DNA from 2 places in the Pseudoalteromonas sp. UBA6610 genome. Region 2 is predicted to be linked to the other one. Evidence: riboswitches for the same ligand, from Rfam matches in the RefSeq annotation. Region 2 holds a riboswitch; the other holds the start of a gene.

Region 1 (9,348 bases), on a different contig from region 2:
AACTTGCTTGGAATGAGGAAGGCAAATGACTAGCGCTCTACAAAGGCTAAAACAACATTCATCTATCGTAGCCGACACTGGCGATATTGAAGCGATCAAAAAGCATCAACCAGAAGATGCAACCACAAACCCGTCGCTTTTATTAAAAGCGAGCGAGATTGAAGCTTACAAGCCTTATTTAGATAAAGCTTGGAGCTATGCAAAAGAAACAGAGCAAGATGCAGCTAAACAGCTTGAACTTGCATGTGACTACTTTGCCGTATTACTTGGTAAAGAAATTAGCGAAATTGTACCTGGTTATATTTCTACTGAAGTAGATGCTCGTTTATCATTCGACACCCAAGCAACTATTGATAAAGCACATACCCTGCTTAGCCTTTATGAAAAAGAAGGTGTAAGCAAAGACAAAATTTTAATTAAAGTTGCGTCTACATGGGAAGGCATTAAAGCGGCCGAACAGCTAGAAAAAGAAGGGACTAAATGTAACCTGACTTTATTATTTAGCGATGCTCAAGCGCGTGCATGTGCCGATGCAAATGTATTTTTGATCTCGCCATTTGTTGGCCGTATTTTAGATTGGCACGTAGCAAATGGTATGGAAAAACCAACCGATCCGCTACAAGATCCAGGTGTTCAATCTGTACGTAGCATTTTTGAGTTTTATAAACGCCATGATTACAAAACCGTTGTTATGGGCGCAAGCTTCCGTAACACTGGCGAAATTATTGCGCTTACAGGTTGTGACAAGCTAACGATTAGCCCTAACCTACTAGAAGACTTAGGCAATTTAGAAGGCGCAGAAGAGTACTTACTACAAAGTGATATTCCTAAAGAGCCAAAGCCTGCTCCACTTACTGAGTCACAGTTCCGCTGGTTACATAACCAAGATGCAATGGCAACTGAAAAACTAGCTGAAGGTATCCGCTCATTCGCAGATGCACAAGAGCAGCTAGAAGCACGTTTTAAAGCAATGTAATACGCGCTAATTATGTATTAAACGCCGCACCTGCGGCGTTTTTTTATGCCCTTAATATAATCCGCACTGCTTTATACTAACCTGCCACAGCATGCACCATTGCCTACACAGCTAAATAACTAACTTTTAATATTTTTTATTTATTTTTTCTATCTAAAAATAACGCGGTCAATAAAGCTAGTTAGTATTAAACTTCATCAATGCATCACATACTTGTAACAAATTCGTCACTTTTTTATTCTATTTTAGCTAGGCCTGTGGTATAGGTATTCTCGAGGTTCACTAAAATCAATAGGAGATAGTCATGGATAGCCTAAACGATATATTAGAGATATTAGAAGGTCCTGATACAACAAGAAAAACCTCTCAAAAGAATAAAAAAAGAAAGTGGCGCGAGATTGAGGCCATAAAAGACAAACAACGGTTACGTAAAGAACTACAGGAGTTAGACTTTTTTACAGACAGCATTGAAATTGATGAGCTAGATTTTTAATTTCAAACTCATTGCGCTCAATTAGGCAATTTATTTTGCGGCAGGAAAACCGTATCGATAGTAAAGCTAACGCCAGGTTTTACCCCTTCAAAATAATTGATAATTATTGCGCATGGGCATTAATACACAATAACTAAGCAAAAGGCTTTCATGATACGAAAGCCTTTTTTAATATATCAATTAAACCTGCCAGTTAATAGGCGTATCGCCTTGGGCTTGTAATAACTTATTTGTTTGTGAAAAGTGCTTACAGCCAAAAAAACCACGATGCGCAGAAAGCGGCGATGGGTGAGGCCCTTTTAAAATATGATGGCGAGCGCTGTTAATATTTTTACCTTTTTTTTGCGCATGAGCGCCCCATAAAATAAACACCACTCCTTTGCAGTGTGCATTTATATGGGCTATCACGTTATCGGTAAATTGCTCCCACCCTAAATGTTTATGCGAATGCGCTTGGCCTTGCTCAACCGTGAGTACCGTATTGAGTAAAAACACGCCCTGCTCTGCCCAGCTTTGTAAGTAGCCATGGTCTGGTATTTCAAAACCGGGAATATCCGTTGCCAATTCTTTGTACATATTTTTTAGCGACGGCGGTAACTTTTTAACCTCTGGCAACACAGAAAAACATAAGCCATGGGCTTGGCCTTCTCCGTGGTATGGGTCTTGGCCTAAAATAACCACGCGAATATTGTTAAGGGCTGTCGCTTCAAAGGCGCTAAATACTTGCTCTTTGGGTGGGTACACAGCAACACCTTCGACACGGCGTTTTGCTACATGATCTAATGTTTGCTGCATATAAGGTTGCTGTAATTCATATTCTAAAAAGGCTGGCCAATCGCTCATTGTATACTCTTAATTTGTTTGCGTGATGCGTCTATTTTATCACACATATTTGCCAGTCCATCTAGCATGCGCGGCGTAAAACGATGTAATAAATCGGCATTTACACGTATAAATTGATCATGTTTTACAGCGGGGACTTCTGGCCATTTTTGCCAATTAATTTTAGGTTGTGGCTTATCGGCTTGTTCATCAGGAATAATAATAATCTGTGGTTTTTTAATCACCACGTTTTCAATACTTATTTGCGGGTAGTCGGTTGGGCTGTGTGCAAATACATTGCTTACATGACATGTTTCTATAAGCTGGTTTATCCATGTGTTTTCACTTACCGTCATCATTGGCTCTGGCCATAATTGATAAAAACCAGTTAATATTTTTTTGCTTTGCTGCTGCTTTTTAATTTTTTTGAGCTTAGTAATAAATGCGTTTGCTACTTGCTTGCTTTGCTCAATACGCCCTGTAAATTTTCCAAAAGCAATCAGCTCGTTTGCAACTTCTTCTATTTTTTTGGGATCACTTAAATGTATTTTTATACCAAGGCGTTTAATTTGTTCTAAATCTTCACTTTGATTACCGCTTTTCCAACCAATCACTAAATCGGGTTTTAGCGCTAATAATTTTTCAAGAGAAATACCATAGTAACCACCAATGCGTTCAATACTTTTAGCTTCATTTGGGTAATCAGCGTAATCAACAGTGCCAACAATATTACTTCCCGCACCTATAGCAAATAGGTTTTCTACTATATGCGGTGCAAGTGCTACAACGCGCAGTTTATCTGGCGCAGCTGTATCACTGGCCACGGCACTGCCCCCAGAACACAATAACAGTAGTGCAATAAAAAACGCTTTATACATTAGTAATCAAACCCTTCTAGTGCTTTTATACCCGAGTCGAAGGCGTGTTTAACATTGCGCACTTCGCTTACAGTATCGGCAAGGTCTGTTAACGTGCGGTGCGCTGCGCGACCTGTAATAATAACCGATTGCATGGGAGGGCGATTATTTAGCGCGTTTACTACCTCATCTAAATCAATATAACCGTAAGTCACCATGTAGGTAAGCTCATCTAGTAATACTAAATCAATACTGCTATCTGCAAGCATACGCTTTGACTCTTGCCACGTTGCTTGCGCGGCTGCGGTGTCGGCTTCTTTGTTTTGCGTATCCCATGTAAAACCGGTATTCATAACGGCAAATTCAACCCCTGCGCCTTGTAATAAGTTACGCTCTCCACACTCCCATGTGCCTTTAATAAACTGACAAACAGCGGCTTTTTTACCATGCCCTACGCAGCGAGCAACCACACCAAAGCCTGAGGTGGATTTACCTTTACCATTCCCCGTAATTACCTGAAATATCCCTTTAACATCTTGCGCAGCAGCCACGCGTGCATCTACCTGCTCTTTTACTTTTTGTTGGCGCTGCTGGTGCTTATCGTTATTTGTATCCGTCATTATTATCTCCTTCATAAATCGATATAATGTGTTGTATGTTCAAATGCGCCTCGCACATAGTGGCCAAGCGCTCTAGTTGTTGCTCGCGGTGCGCTACAATACTCACAGGTTGTATAGTTGCATCGCTTTTTACCCACTTTAAAATTTGCAGTGTGGCAGCGGGTTCATCAAACAAGCCATGTAAATAAGTACCAGCAATGGCATTGTCGTCACTAATAAAGCCATCGTTTTCAAACCCATGAGGGTGCGCATTAAAGGTTAAAAATGGCTTATTAAGTGCTGCGCCTTCACTAATGCCGGCATGAATTTCGTAGCCGCTACACGGTGTTTGCAAATCATTTAACTGCATAGCCGCCGTTACTTTAGTGAGTACTTTTTGGGTGCTTAGAGTGGTATCAAAGTCACTTAATGCAAGGCCTTTAACACGTTTTAATGACGATTCAACCCCCATCGGATCAGCAATGCCATTTCCCAACATTTGCATACCACCACAGATACCCAATACTTTGCCACCATAGCGTAAGTGGCGCTTTATTTGTGTATCCCAGCCTTCATTTTTTACAAAACTTAAATCACCCAGCACGTTTTTACTGCCAGGAATAATAATCAGATCAACCGGTGGGATCGCGTGTGTGTGGCGTACATAATTTATATTAATATTTGGGTGCAGCCGCAATGCATCAAAATCGGTATGGTTACTAATATGCGGCAATAAAAGCACGGCTATATTAATGGTGGCAGTCGTCACCGTGTTATCTATTGCTACAGCATCTTCGGCATCAAGTGCTAAATCATGCAAATAAGGCAGCACTCCAAGCACTGGTTTTTTTGTGTAGCGCTCAAGCCAATCTAGCCCACTTTGTAGCAAGCTTATATCGCCTCTAAAGCGGTTTATAACAAAGCCTTTTACGCGCGCTTGCTCGGATTCGCTTAATAGCGCAAGTGTGCCCACTAAATGCGCAAACACACCGCCTTTGTCTATATCGGCAATAATAATGACAGGGCAATCTACCGCTTCTGCGTAACCCATATTGGCAATGTCGTTCTCGCGTAGGTTTATTTCTGCGGGGCTGCCTGCGCCCTCAACCAATAATAAATCGAACTGCTTTGCTAGGCGTTTATGCGAGGCAAGCACTGCATCCATCGCAACCTGTTTATAGTTATGATAAGCCCCTGCCTCCATATTACTAATGGCTTTTCCATGTATAATGACTTGTGCCCCCGTATCACTATTGGGTTTGAGCAATATGGGGTTAAAGTCGTTTTGAGGCTCTACTTTAGCGGCTATAGCTTGCAAAGCTTGCGCACGGCCTATTTCGCCCCCCTCTTTTGTAACCGCGCTATTAAGCGCCATATTTTGCGGTTTAAAAGGCGCGACCTTTACACCTTGCTTTGCAAACACTCTACAAAGCGCAGCGACTAAGGTGCTTTTTCCGGCATCTGACGTAGTGCCTTGAATCATTAAGGTTTTCATCAGCACTATGCCTTTGCTTTTCTAAAAAAGAGTAAGCTTAAAAAAAATACGCTACCCATAGCTGCTGTAATTACCCCTACAGGGAGCTCTTGGTTTTTAAGTAATGAGCGCGAAAGCACATCGACCCACACCATAAACGTGCCGCCCACTAAGCTAGTAATTAGTAAGCCAGCAGTACTGCCCTGAGATATAAAAAAGCGCACTATGTGCGGCACCATTAAACCTACAAAACCAATACCGCCACATAGGGCCACCAGCACGGCCGTTATTAACGAGCTCAATACCAACATTAAAATTCTAAAACGGTGCACACGGACCCCAAGCGTTATCGCGCTTTCATCGCCAAGAAGCAGCGCATTTAACTGCCTTTTAAAGCTCAGCATAAAGCTAATACACACCACTATAACCACGCATGGCAACCATAACGTGGCCCATTGTGCGCGGGCAAAGCTGCCTAACGTCCAAAATAAAATACCAGCCACTGCTTGCGGGTCACTCCAATACAGCAATAAACTTGTAAATGCGCTAAATAAAAACGACAGTGCCACCCCCGCTAGCAACATTGACTCTACTTGCGACCTTTTTTGCCGCCCAGCAATAAGTATCAATAAGCCCATTGCTAAAAAGCTCCCTAATAAGGCAGCAGCCGATAACATAAACCCTGCACTAATACCCGCAACAGCCATAAGCAGTACGACCCCAAACGACGCGCCTGACGATATGCCAAATAAATACGGATCAGCGAGCGGGTTACGGGTAACCGTTTGTAAAATAAGCCCTGCAATAGCCAAACCTGCGCCCGCCATAAAGGCAAGTAAGGTACGAGGTAACCTAAGCTCATAAATAATACGCGCGTTAAAGGAGCCCTCCCCTGCTGATAAAACCCCTGTGAGCACATCACTTAACGGCGTATCTGCGGCGCCAAAACTCAGTGCGTTAAAAAGGCTGCCCAGTGCAATTAACACGGCTGCTATAAATATTGTCCACTGGTTTATTTTTGTTATATCCATTTAATTAATAGCCATAAAAGTAAGTGATATGAGGAATAGTTTGATCATTTTCTGTGCGCTGTGGGTGGCGAGTTACGCGCGCACATACCCCAAAAACATCCGCTAGCATGTCCTCACTAAGTACCTGCGCAGGCGAGCCTGTATGTGTTATTTTACCTTTATTAATAACCACCAGCTCATCGCACATAGCGGCTGCTAAATTTAAATCATGAAATGAGGCAAACACAGTAACCCCTAGCGATTTTGCCAGTTCCATCACTTGTATTTGGTATTTAACATCTAAATGGCTGGTTGGCTCATCCATGATGAGTAATTGCGGTTGCTGCACTATAGCGCGGGCAATCAATGCACGTTGCTTTTCGCCCCCCGAAAGCGATTCAAAATTTTGCTTACACTGTTGCTCAAGCCCTACGGTTTTTATTGCCTGTGTAATTTTTTGTTTGTCGCTGTGGGTGGTGGCGCTAAATAATGATTTATGAGGTGTAAGCCCAAGGGCAACCACATCAAATAATGTTAGGTTAAATTGCGCAGGCGTTTCTTGTAGAACTACAGCAACATATTTTGCGTAGTCTTCACTTTTAAGCTGCCAAATATCCTGCTGATTAAAGGTAACGTTACCAGCGGTCGGTTTATTAAAGCGATACAAACAGCGCAGTAAGCTCGACTTACCCGCCCCATTTGGGCCAATTAACCCAATAAACTTACCCTTAGCTATGTGTAAATTAATATTGTTTAAAATGGCGTGATCATCGACTTCCCACGACACATTTTGAACGTTTAATAAGGGTGTATTTGGCGCTAATGTAGTTTGCAAAAGTGAGTCCTTGGAAAGCGTGCACTCACTAACACACAGCTAAAAGACTAGTGCATCAATAAAAATGAGTTTACCCGCTCGTTAAAAAAGTATACCAATCTAGAACTTCTCATGCTGATTGATATGTCTCATTTGTATCTGACTTAAAGCGTGGTGCTAATTACAGTTACGGGAATAGTTGAGGAATTTCACCCCATTCCAAATGAGGGTCTATTATGGGCGGGTAAGTAAATAATTTAAAGCAAAAAAAACCGCGCTCATTAGAGCGCGGTTAATAAAGGGAGTGTTTAAGCAACGCTTAAAACTTGTATTCCATACCTAGGCCAACGTAGTCTTGGTCAACATTGTTGTCCATATCAAAGCTTGAGTAAAAACCAAATACTTTAATGTTTTTATTAAACTTATGATCAACACCTACAGAAACTGCCGTTTTGTCGTCGCTGTCATCAAAGTCCATTGCTTGGTATTGCACTTTAAACGTGTTTTTGCCCATGCTGTAGGCTGCGTTTAATAAATAGCCGTCAGCTTCTGCGCTACCGTCTACTTTTTCTTGAGTTTGATACATAGCGCCTAATTTAAAGCTCTCTACTTTACCTTGAATTGACGCACGCACTACATCGTAGCCATTTACTTCGCTATCGGCTGCAACCGAGGCGTATACCGCACTCTTTTTAAGTGCAGAGTCACCGTAGGTAACCGCCATTGAATAGCCGTTATCTGCATCTACGTCATCTTCGGCAACAAATGTAGCAAGTACTTTAAAGCCTTCGTAGCTTTTAGATGTATAAGTGATTGAATCACCTAGGCGGTTTTCACCTTTAAAGACATTTTTAATATCGCCTTCAAGGTCATTAAATAAATCTAACTTACCTTGCGATTGTTTAAGCGCTGTATCGTTACGACCCACAACAACTTGACCATATGCACCTTTTAAACCTACATACTGGTTACGTGCAGAAATATTGTCGTCGTTATCACCTTTAGAGTCAGCATCAGATACATCAACTTGAAACTCAAACTTATAAACCGCTTCTAATCCATCAGTAATCTTTTCAGACCCTTTTAGTCCAAAGCGAGATGCATTACTTTTAATTTCAGTGAAAGACCCTTCGCCATCATCAGACGATTGCACAGTAACATTCGCTTTACCGTATACATCAACGTCTGCAAACGCGCTAAAAGATAAACCACTTACTAGTGCAACACATAAGCTCGATTTTACAAAATTCATGTTATTTCCTCGATAATCACAAGACTAATTTTTAAAACAGCTGCAGTTTGTCACCGTTAAATGACAGATATATTACAAAGGAAACATTTTTGTCTTTTTATTTTAATAAAAGTGTCTAAATTCTGAAAACAAACCGACATGAATATTTAATAAACAAAATTGTACCTATTCAACCTCATTAAAAATCATAGTCGGTATTTAGTGTTCATCAACAGGCTGATAAGCATTTATTTTAGGTAATAAGTTAATCAGGGTTTCTATTAGCTCTTTTTGTTCGTTGTCTCTGTGGTAGGCCACAAAAATATCACGCGAAGTATGTTCTACGTCTTTTACATGAAACAGCTCACCCTTTTCTAGGTGAGATTCAACAAGTACCTCGGGGATAAACGCACTGCCGCCACACTGAAGAATTAAATCAAGTGCAATACGCCCCGTACTGGTTCTAAAATAAGGCGGCGTTTTACCGGTAAATTGGCGCGCATGCCATAGTGAAAACGTAGTACCCCAATCAACATATACATATTGGTTATCAAAAAAGTTCTCGTTAGTGGCCGTGTCATAGCCACTAACCGGAATAATTGGCAGCTCGCAAATTCGCTCTACCACAAGCTCGTCTACTTTAGGGGGGTCAAATAAAATGGCTAAATCAAGCGTACGTTCTAATAATAACCGCGTGCTTTCTTGTTGGGCTTTAACCTCTGCGACCAACGAGACCCCAGGCATAGCCGACACAATATTAGTAATGCCAAATTGTAAAAACGCATCCCATATATTAGGTGTACCCGCTAAACTTATTTGCTTGTGCATGTTATCGGCAAGTGCCACATCGACTTTGGCACGCTGCATGCCAGTGATGATCATTTTAGCGTGCGGAAGCAATCGCTCTCCTGGCGCCGTTAATTGAATATTGTTACGCTGGCGAATAAACAAGTTTACACCCAACCCCTGTTCTAATTGGCGAATTCGAAAGCTTACTGCCGATTGAGTGATATACAGGTTTTCAGCCGCTTTACCAAAGTGACGCGTGCGCACAACCTCTACAAATGTTTTT
Region 2 (9,348 bases):
TATTACGCCCAGGGATGCTTTTAAACACCGCTTTGGAGCTTAGTAGTAATCAGGCGCTTATGGTGCCAGAAAAAGCCGTGATCCCACTGCAAGATAAACATTTTGTATACCAAGTAAAAGAGGGTATTGCCAACAAGGTAGAAGTGCATGTTGCTGGCAGAAATAACGGCTGGGTAGCGATTGATGAAGGCCTTAGCGATGGCGAGCAAGTGATTACCGAAGGCATTATTAAAATTCGCCCTGGTAGTAAAGTAAGTGTTGAGGGTTAATCGGTGAAAATTACAGATACGAGTGTTAAACGCCCTGTTTTTGCCATAGTAATTAACTTACTACTGCTAACATTTGGCTTGGTGGCTTTTTCGATGCTACCACTTAGAGAATACCCAGATATTGAAACCCCTATTGTTAGTATTAGTACTGACTACACTGGTGCTTCGGCAGAAATAGTCGAGACAAAAATAACGCAAATATTAGAAAACCGGATATCGGGCATTGAAGGCATTAAAAGTATTAATTCTTCAAGCAGAAATGGGCGCTCTAATATCGTTATTGAGTTTGATATAAGCCGTGATATTGACGCAGCCTCAAACGATGTACGAGAGCGAGTTGCCCGCGCACTAGATAACCTACCAGAACAAGTGCGCCCACCAGAGGTATCTAAGTCAAACAGCGACGAGAGCCCTATTGCTTGGTTTGTACTTAACAGCGAAACCATGAACTCGCTGCAATTGAGCGATTATGCACAGCGCTTTATTGTCGACCGATTAGCCGTTGTAGATGGCGTTTCAAATGTACGTATTGGTGGTGAGCGCCAATACGCCATGAAAATTTGGCTAAACCGCCAAGCCATGGCTGCTCGTGGGATCACTTCAAGTGATATCGAAAACACCCTACGCAGTGAAAACGTAGAGCTACCAGCAGGTGAAATTGAATCTATCGACCGCGATTTTACCGTACGTACAGCGCGTAGCTATAAAGACCAACGTGATTTTCAAAACTTAGTTATTAAACGCGGTGAAGACGGCTACCTTGTGCGTTTAGGTGAAGTTGCCGATGTACATTTAGAAGCCGCCGACGATGAAAGCCTGTTCCGTGGTAACGGCCGTAACATGATTGGCCTTGGCATAGTAAAGCAAGCTAAAGCAAACACCTTAACAGTGGTAGACAACGCCCGCAGTGAACTTGAAAAAATAAAACGTAATTTGCCAGAGGGCACCACTATTCAAGACAGCTACGATTCGTCTATTTTTATTAAAGAGTCAATCAACGAAGTATATAGCACGCTTGCCATTTCTATGGGGTTAGTGGTGTTAATAATATTTATCTTTTTAGGTAATATTCGCGCTACGCTTATCCCCGCCGTTACTGTGCCTGTAGCACTTGTTGGCAGCTTTATGTTTTTACTTGCCATGGGTTATTCAATCAACTTATTAACCTTACTTGCGCTGGTATTAGCGATTGGTTTGGTCGTAGATGACGCCATTGTAATGCTTGAAAATATTCACCGTCGTATTGAGCTTGGCGAACCACCTTTATTAGCGGCCTTTAGAGGCGCCCGCGAAGTAGGCTTTGCAATTATTGCGACAACGCTTGTGCTTATTTCGGTGTTTGTGCCTTTAGTATTTATGGATGGGCGAATTGGCGCTTTGTTTACAGAGTTTGCAATGGCTGTAAGTGCCGCGGTGTTTTTCTCTAGTATTACTGCCCTTACGCTCTCGCCTGCGCTGTGCTCTAAAGTTTTAAAAGCGTCAGAAAAAGAAAGTAAATTTAGCCAATGGATGGACCGTGTTTTTAGCAAAGTTGAAAACAGTTACCGCCAATCGCTTACCTCAAATATGACCAAAAAATGGGGCTTAATGATAAGCCTAGTACTTGCTGGTTTTGTTAGCTACTCGTTGTTTTTACAAGTGCCCTCTGAGCTTACGCCAAAAGAAGACCGCGGTACCTTTTTTATTATGATGAGCGGCCCTGAAGGCGCAAGTTATGAAAATAACGCTGCCAACATGGCCAAAATAGAAGAGCGCCTGCTTCCTTACTCAGAAGCTGGCGAATTAAGCCGTGTTTTAGTGCGCGTACCGGGCTGGGGCGGCAGTGGCGGTGTTGCTATCGTTGGTATGGCCGATTGGGATAAGCGCAAGCGCTCTACCTGGGAAGTTATGGACGAAATAAGCGCCAAAATGACCGAAGTAACAGATGTACGTGCCTTTGCTATTATGCGCCGTGGTATTGGCGGTGGCGGCTCCTCTCGCCCCATTGAGTTTGTACTACAAGGTAACGATTACGAGCAACTTGCTGATTGGCGCGACCGCATTATAGAGCGCGCAGAAAAAAATCCAGGCTTGGTAAGAATCGATCACGACTATAAAGAAACCTTTCCACAATTTTTAGTCAGCATAGATAAAAACAAAGCCGCCGATTTAGGTGTGTCAGTATCAGATGTAGGCACCACGCTAGAAACCATGCTAGGGCAGCGCCGTGTTACCACCTTTATTGACCGTGGTGAAGAATACGATGTAATTTTAAAAGGCACTAAACAAGACTTTACAAACCCTACTGACATTTCAAATATTTACCTTAAATCACGCAGTGGTGAACTGGTCCCACTAGATAGCCTTATAAGCTTAAAAGAAGAGGCCACAGCATCGCGCTTAAACCGTTATAACCGAATGCGCGCCATTACACTAAGCGCTAATCTTGCGGACGGTTATACACTTGAACAAGCACTTAACTTTTTAAACAAAGTAGCCGCTGAGGAAAACGACATTGACGGCGCTGTAGATTATAAAGGTGAATCACAATTATATTACGAAGGCGCATCGGCCATGACCTATGTATTTGTGCTTGCCCTAACTGTAACCTTTTTAGTTTTAGCTGCCCAATTTGAAAGCTTTATGCACCCGTTTGTCATTATGCTAACAGTACCACTTGGCCTAATGGGCGCCATGTTTGGCCTATGGGTAACCGGCTTAACGCTTAATATTTATAGCCAAATTGGTATTGTAATGCTGATAGGTTTAAGCGCTAAAAATGGTATTTTAATAGTCGAATTTACCAACCAACTGCGCGATAAAGGCGTAGAATTTAGCGAGGCTATTTTGCAAGCGGCCACTCAGCGCCTGCGCCCAATAATAATGACCTCTCTGACTACGGTAATGAGCGCAGTGCCTTTAGTATTGGCATCAGGCCCAGGCGCAGAGAGCCGCATGGTAATTGGTGTGGTGGTATTTACAGGGGTTATTGTATCAACATTGCTAACACTTTATGTTGTGCCTGCAGCGTATTATGCCCTAGCCCGCAACACACAGTCGCCAGAATTTTTACAGCAAAAATTAAATAAGCAAGCCGACTCTCACCCGCTCAAAGACAGCGAAGAAATTTAACTGAGCTTACACTGCGCCGTAACTTGCTGTTACGGCGTATTCAATTTATGCTCGCCTTAATACTGTAACATACATAATTAGGACAACTTATGAGCACATCAACACAACTAGCAACATTTGGTGGAGGCTGTTTTTGGTGTATAGACGCTGCATTCAGACGAGTAAAAGGTGTACTAAACGTAAGCTCAGGTTACACCGGCGGCCATACCGACAACCCCACGTATAAATCAGTCTGCTCTGGTACAACAGGCCATGCTGAGGTTGTGCAACTGGAATTTGACAGCGCTGTAGTGAGTTTTGAAACACTGCTTAGCATGTTTTTTACGTTACACGATGCCACGCAATTAAATCGCCAAGGTAACGATATTGGCACACAGTATAGAAGTGTTGTTTATTACCACAACGATGCGCAATTAAGTCAAACCAATGAGATGATAGCCCAGTTACAAAACCATATTAGCGAGCCAATAGTGACAGAGGTTAGCCCTGCGACCACATATTACCCAGCAGAGCATTATCATCAAGATTACTACAACGAAAACCCACAGCAGGGTTACTGTAGTATTTTAATTGCGCCTAAGTTACACAAGTTTGAAACTGTATTTAAAGAGTTTTTAGCTGACTAGCTAATTTGCGTTGTTAAAATAATTCTAATACCAATCCGCATAATTAAGTGATCTATTTTGAGGATGGATAAACGTGTTGATAGCAAGGCAAAAAATCCGCTATTTAGTTGTTCTAAATGAGAATTTTTTAACGCAGATAGCGACACATTTAGCCCCTGAAAATGATTAAGTATTAATGCGAATTGGTATAAATACACATTAAAAAGCCCGATATAAATCGGGCTTTTGTATATTAAAAAACGCTATTAAAACTGATAGCTTGCACCTACAAAAAAGCGGCGCTCTGGGGTGTTGTAGTAATATACTTCACCGCTTATAAAGTCAGCTCTTGAGTCAACCACATTGTAATCTCTGTCAAATAGGTTCTCTACACGCAGCGACAGCTCAATATTATCGTTTACATGATAGTTACCCGCTAGGTTCCAAAGTGTATACGATCCTAGGCGCGTTACTGCCCCCTCGCGATCACTGCGGTATTGCATATCAATGCGAGCATCAAAATCACCAAATTGCTTTGCGAGCTCCCAATTAACAGTGCGCTTGGCAACATTGCTTAGCTCATCGCCGGTTTCTTTGTTTTCGGCACTTAAATATGCAAAATTAAAGTGGCTATCAAAACCTAAAATTTGCTGTGTAAGGCTAAACTCAACCCCTTCATAGCGAGCTTCGTTTATATTAGCTAACGCAAAGTTTTCATCGTAATCAATTTTATCTTCGATATCGTTTCTAAAAATTGCAAAATCGACTTGTGCACTGTCAAAATTAACATTTACACCAAGCTCGCGGTTTATTGACTTTTCAGGTTGGAGATCCGGATTACCAAAATTTGGGTAGTATAAATCGTTAAATGTTGGCGCTTTAAAACCTGTGCTTTGACTAATTCTAAATGTTGAATTTTCAGATAAATGATAACCAGCCGCCGCAGTATAGGTTGTTTCATCACCAAACTGTTCATCGTCGTCTTGGCGAAGAGTTAAATTGGCAAGCACAGTGTCGGTGTCGTAATAAGCCCCAACAAACACTGCTAATACATCGCGGCTATCCTCATCAAATGCTTGCGAGCTGTGCGATACATCATCGTTATACCAATTAACGCCGCCGCTAATATTAAGCGCATTTGTTAAGCGGTATTGGCCGCTGTAATCTACTTGCGAGCGCTTAGTAATAAATGTACTGGTTAATGGCCCGCCGGTAAAAAAGTCCACATATGTGCTGTCAGAATCATCGGTTGCAAAAGCAACATCTATAGCATGAGATTGGTTAGTGTAGTTTTTGCTCCACTGCGCCGACAGTTGATAGTTTTTAAAGTCCCCTCTTTCAACCGTGCTCGTAGCCGGGCTAAAGCTGCTATCGTAGTCCGCGTAGCCTTCGCTGTACTGGCCTAGTAGCTTAAAGTTACCGTAATGTGCATCTGCATAGTTTACTTTAAAGCCTACGTTTTTATTTTCATAGCTGTCGTCATCGGGCGCTATACCTTGTAATGCATCAAAACCATCGGTTTTTTCAAAGCCTGCATTAAATGCGCTAACCACTTCATCTGATTTTACTGAACCTGCAAGCTGATAGTTTTGATAAGCGTTAGAGCCAAATGTGGCATCAAGTGATACATTGCTCGCTTCACGCGTTATTATATTAATAACCCCAGCTAATGCATCTGAGCCATACACAGCTGCACGCGAGCCTTTTATGATCTCGATTCGCTCAATACTATTTAGCGGCACGTTACTTAATGCTTTTTGTCCTAGCGTGGCTGAGCCCGTGCGTACACCATCAATTAAAATTAACGTATCGCCAGAACCTGTACCACGTAAAGATACGCCCGACGTTTGGCCAAAACCACCATTAGGATTAATTTGAAAACCCACCTGTGTGCTTAGTAAGGTCGGTAAATCGCGTACATTGCTTGCATCTATTTCGGCGCGTTCAATTACATTAACGCTCGCTAATACATTATTTATTGATTGTTCAAATTTATTAGCGGTAACAGTGATTTTTTCAATTGGGCTTTGTGCAGCAGATACAGAAAAAGACAGCGCAGCCGAGATAGCAACGCCAAGAGTTGTTTTATTTAGCATGATGTTCCCTATCTTTGCCCACCGCAAAGATTTAAGTAAGTAAGATTACTTCAAGGCCGGTCTCCGGACTCAGTAAACACATAAATGCGTTAATACTTTACCGTTGCGGGGGCAGTGTTGGGATTGCTTTTGTCATAAAGGCGCACCAACTTCCCGATTATCTCGCTGTTAGTTTTAATACTTTAAACCCTGTATTTAGCAACCAGCAAGCACCTTGAAAATAGGCGGTTATTGTGAGCAGTTTGTTTACAAATGTCAACGGACGTCTATATAGCTAAAGGTTATATTATTTATTTTCAGTAAAGCTGGATCTTACGCCGTATGAACTTAAAAGCGCTGTGATTTTAGGTTTTATTTCAGACGAATTTAAAAGCTTATCCATTTGTTTTACCGTAATTTTACTGCGCGCAGGATTAACTAAAAAATGAGTATCGTATATAGCATCTGGGATATTACTCTTATAAAGCAGGTTCATATTAAAAATGTTGTTCTTTTTAAAGTATTGATAAGCTATGTTATTTAACACCCCAACATCGGCACGCTTTAATAGCAGCATTTTAACAACGTTAAACTCATCGATTGTTAAACTAACTTGGTGTTCATCACTTAAATATTGTGCATCGGTTATAAAATCAGCAAAACGATAGGAATACCCCAATACCCCCGCTTTTGTTAAAGCATGTAAGTCATCGAAATAGCTTTGCTTTTGGGCGTTTTGTGCCAGCGTATAGAACTCATTTTTAGCAATAACATAAAAGCTCGTTTCCTTTAAGGCACTTCTTGCTACCTCAGGCACCCATTGCATAGCCATTAAAAATAACATGTCGAATTCCCCCCATTCGACCCACTTTTTGAGCCTTTTTACAGGCAAAGAGTTAAGAGTAAATTTATATTCGCTTTGAGAGTCATTGAGTATTTTTACAAACTCAGGCGCTAACCCTTGCTCTTTTTCGGCATTAATAATAATTGGAAAGTAACCGTCCTCTACCAACACATCTACATTTATTGGCTTGGCAAAGCTAAACTTACTGCTCGCAATAATAATTATAAAAACAAGAAACTTAAGCATTTAAAGCCTTTAACAGTCGCTATTAAGTAATATTGATATTAAGAATAGCCTAATATACACAACTGCGTGATAAGCAGGTTTAATAATGCATTTAAATAACGTTAAAAGAGTATGGAATAACAGTGGACTAATTTTACACAGGTAAAAGGAGTTTAGGCTTGCAGGTAAATAAAGGCTGTAATTAGGGCGGGGTAAAATGTGTGGCTAATATATTTAATAACCACACACTTAAATTCTCACTTTAAAATACTAAAGACACTTAGCTTATTAATCGCGAAAGTTTTTAAACTGGAAAGGCTGACCTAAATCTGCAGTGCGAACGACTTGCATAGCGGCTTGTAAATCGTCACGCTTTTTACCCGTTACACGTACCTCTTCACCTTGAATAGCAGCTTGTACTTTTACTTTTGAGTCTTTAATGGCTTTAACTACTTTTTTAGCCATGTCTTTCTCAATGCCTTGCTTAAGTGCAACATTACGAAACACGTTTTTACCAGCACGAGTGATGTCTTGTAGTTCCAAGCTTGCTACGTCCATACCACGCTTAGAAATTTTACCTGCTAAAATATCAAACAATTGCATAACTTGTGAGTCAGCTTCAGCTTTTAGTTTAATTGTTTTGTCGTTTAGCTCAATTGATGCGTCAACACCTCTAAAGTCAAAGCGCGTTTCTAGCTCACGGTTGGCGTTATCTACTGCATTTTTAGCTTCGTTCATTTCTACTTCTGATACGATATCAAATGAAGGCATTGGGTTCTCCTAACTATTAAATCTAAATTTATGCGCCGATTATAACGCTAAAATTATAAATCTTTACATTTTTCTGCCAGTTGTTCAGGTGCGATACTAATTTAGTTTGATATACTGCAGCCTCTTTTTTAAGCGGTTTTAGGATTTATCGTGACAAGGCGTGTTTACCAAGCAGTTTTTTTGATTAGTATTGTGGTGTTTACCCTCTTATTTGCCAAAGAAATAAAAGGCGGCGTTACGAACTTATTTCCACATGTTGATAAAGTTGCCCACTTTGGGATATTTTTTATACTTGCCATCATTATGGATAAAGCCTTTAAGTTACCGCTGTACACGCAAGTACTCTTGCTTGCGGGCTACGGTGCAGCAATAGAAATAATGCAAGATGCGCTTCCCTACAGGCAGGCCTCGTTAGGTGATTTTGTTGCTGATTTTGCCGGTGCGGCCACGTACTTTTTACTAAGAACCATTTTTACTCCTCGAAAAAAGAACCCTTATGGCTAATATTCTTATTATTGGCGACGGCGCTATTGGTTTATTGCTAAGCCATTTTTTATCTAAAGCTCACACTGTTCATGTGTTAACACGCAAAGCCACTGCAAATACACGCTTTTATTGCAAAGCAAAACAGCCTTCGCAAAAAATTAATGCACGATTCATTACACTTAAGCAAATTAATGAACAGCCCGCGTTTGATATTGTTATTTTTGCAGTAAAGGCTTTTCAGGTGCAATCGGCCTTTACGCAAATTAAACCCTTTTTATCGCCAAGTAGTGTACTTATTGTATCGCACAACGGTATGGGTAATGTTGAAACACTCAATGAGCAACTCGATAAGCAACAAGCGTTGTACTTTTTAACCACCAGCATGGCTGGCTTTAAAACAAACGACTTTATAGTACAGCACACCGGTGAAGGTAAAAGCGTATTAGGTGCCTGCAACCCTTGCGCGCACAGCTATCGCCAAGCAATGTGTGAGCAATTGCAAAACGTGCCGCAGCTAAGCTACAGTACTAATATTGAGCAGCTACGTTTTGAAAAACTATTAGTAAATATTGCCATTAACCCATTAAGCGCACTGTATGATATTAAAAATGGTCAGTTACGTGCCCCTTATTTTAATAGCATTATCTTTAATTTATTAACTGAGGCATGCCAAATAGCCCATGCTTTAAAGCTTGATATTAAGCTGGCCGATGCGCTTAACAACGCTTACAACGTAATGATGCTAACCGCTGAAAACTACTCTTCAATGCATCAAGACGTAGCGCATAACCGACAAACCGAAATAGACGCCATTTGTGGCTATATTAGCCAACAAGGTAAGCGATTAAATATCAGTACCCCGCTAAACGATGCTCTACTTGCTAAAATTAAGGCAAAAAAAAGCGTGGTATAAACCACGCTCTAAATTACGGTTAGCCTTTACGGGCGGTAAACTTTTACAC

Evidence for each region. A riboswitch is a leader RNA that binds a small molecule or an ion and turns the genes downstream of it on or off. The one in region 2 is predicted to bind cobalamin.
Region 1: another riboswitch for cobalamin. It lies ahead of B4F91_RS08695 (ABC transporter ATP-binding protein); the one in region 2 lies ahead of B4F91_RS01945 (TonB-dependent receptor domain-containing protein).

What each region holds. Positions count from the first base shown of each region.
Region 1 is NZ_DJHW01000064.1:3,442-12,789, forward strand. Features, by position in the region: gene tal (transaldolase) at 26-976, shown strand; gene B4F91_RS08665 (DUF3545 family protein) at 1,281-1,469, shown strand; gene ung (uracil-DNA glycosylase) at 1,650-2,312, opposite strand; gene B4F91_RS08675 (cobalamin-binding protein) at 2,309-3,169, opposite strand; gene cobO (cob(I)yrinic acid a,c-diamide adenosyltransferase) at 3,169-3,768, opposite strand; gene B4F91_RS08685 (cobyric acid synthase) at 3,752-5,242, opposite strand; gene B4F91_RS08690 (FecCD family ABC transporter permease) at 5,248-6,252, opposite strand; gene B4F91_RS08695 (ABC transporter ATP-binding protein) at 6,257-7,066, opposite strand; cobalamin riboswitch at 7,135-7,266, opposite strand; gene B4F91_RS08700 (porin) at 7,365-8,297, opposite strand; gene B4F91_RS08705 (LysR family transcriptional regulator) at 8,496-9,348, opposite strand, start outside.
Region 2 is NZ_DJHW01000017.1:48,195-57,542, forward strand. Features, by position in the region: gene B4F91_RS01930 (efflux RND transporter periplasmic adaptor subunit) at 1-269, shown strand, start outside; gene B4F91_RS01935 (efflux RND transporter permease subunit) at 273-3,380, shown strand; gene msrA (peptide-methionine (S)-S-oxide reductase MsrA) at 3,470-4,006, shown strand; gene B4F91_RS01945 (TonB-dependent receptor domain-containing protein) at 4,252-6,081, opposite strand; cobalamin riboswitch at 6,131-6,300, opposite strand; gene B4F91_RS01950 (ABC transporter substrate-binding protein) at 6,368-7,150, opposite strand; gene B4F91_RS01955 (YajQ family cyclic di-GMP-binding protein) at 7,418-7,900, opposite strand; gene B4F91_RS01960 (VanZ family protein) at 8,051-8,404, shown strand; gene B4F91_RS01965 (ketopantoate reductase family protein) at 8,397-9,299, shown strand; gene thiI (tRNA uracil 4-sulfurtransferase ThiI) at 9,326-9,348, opposite strand, start outside.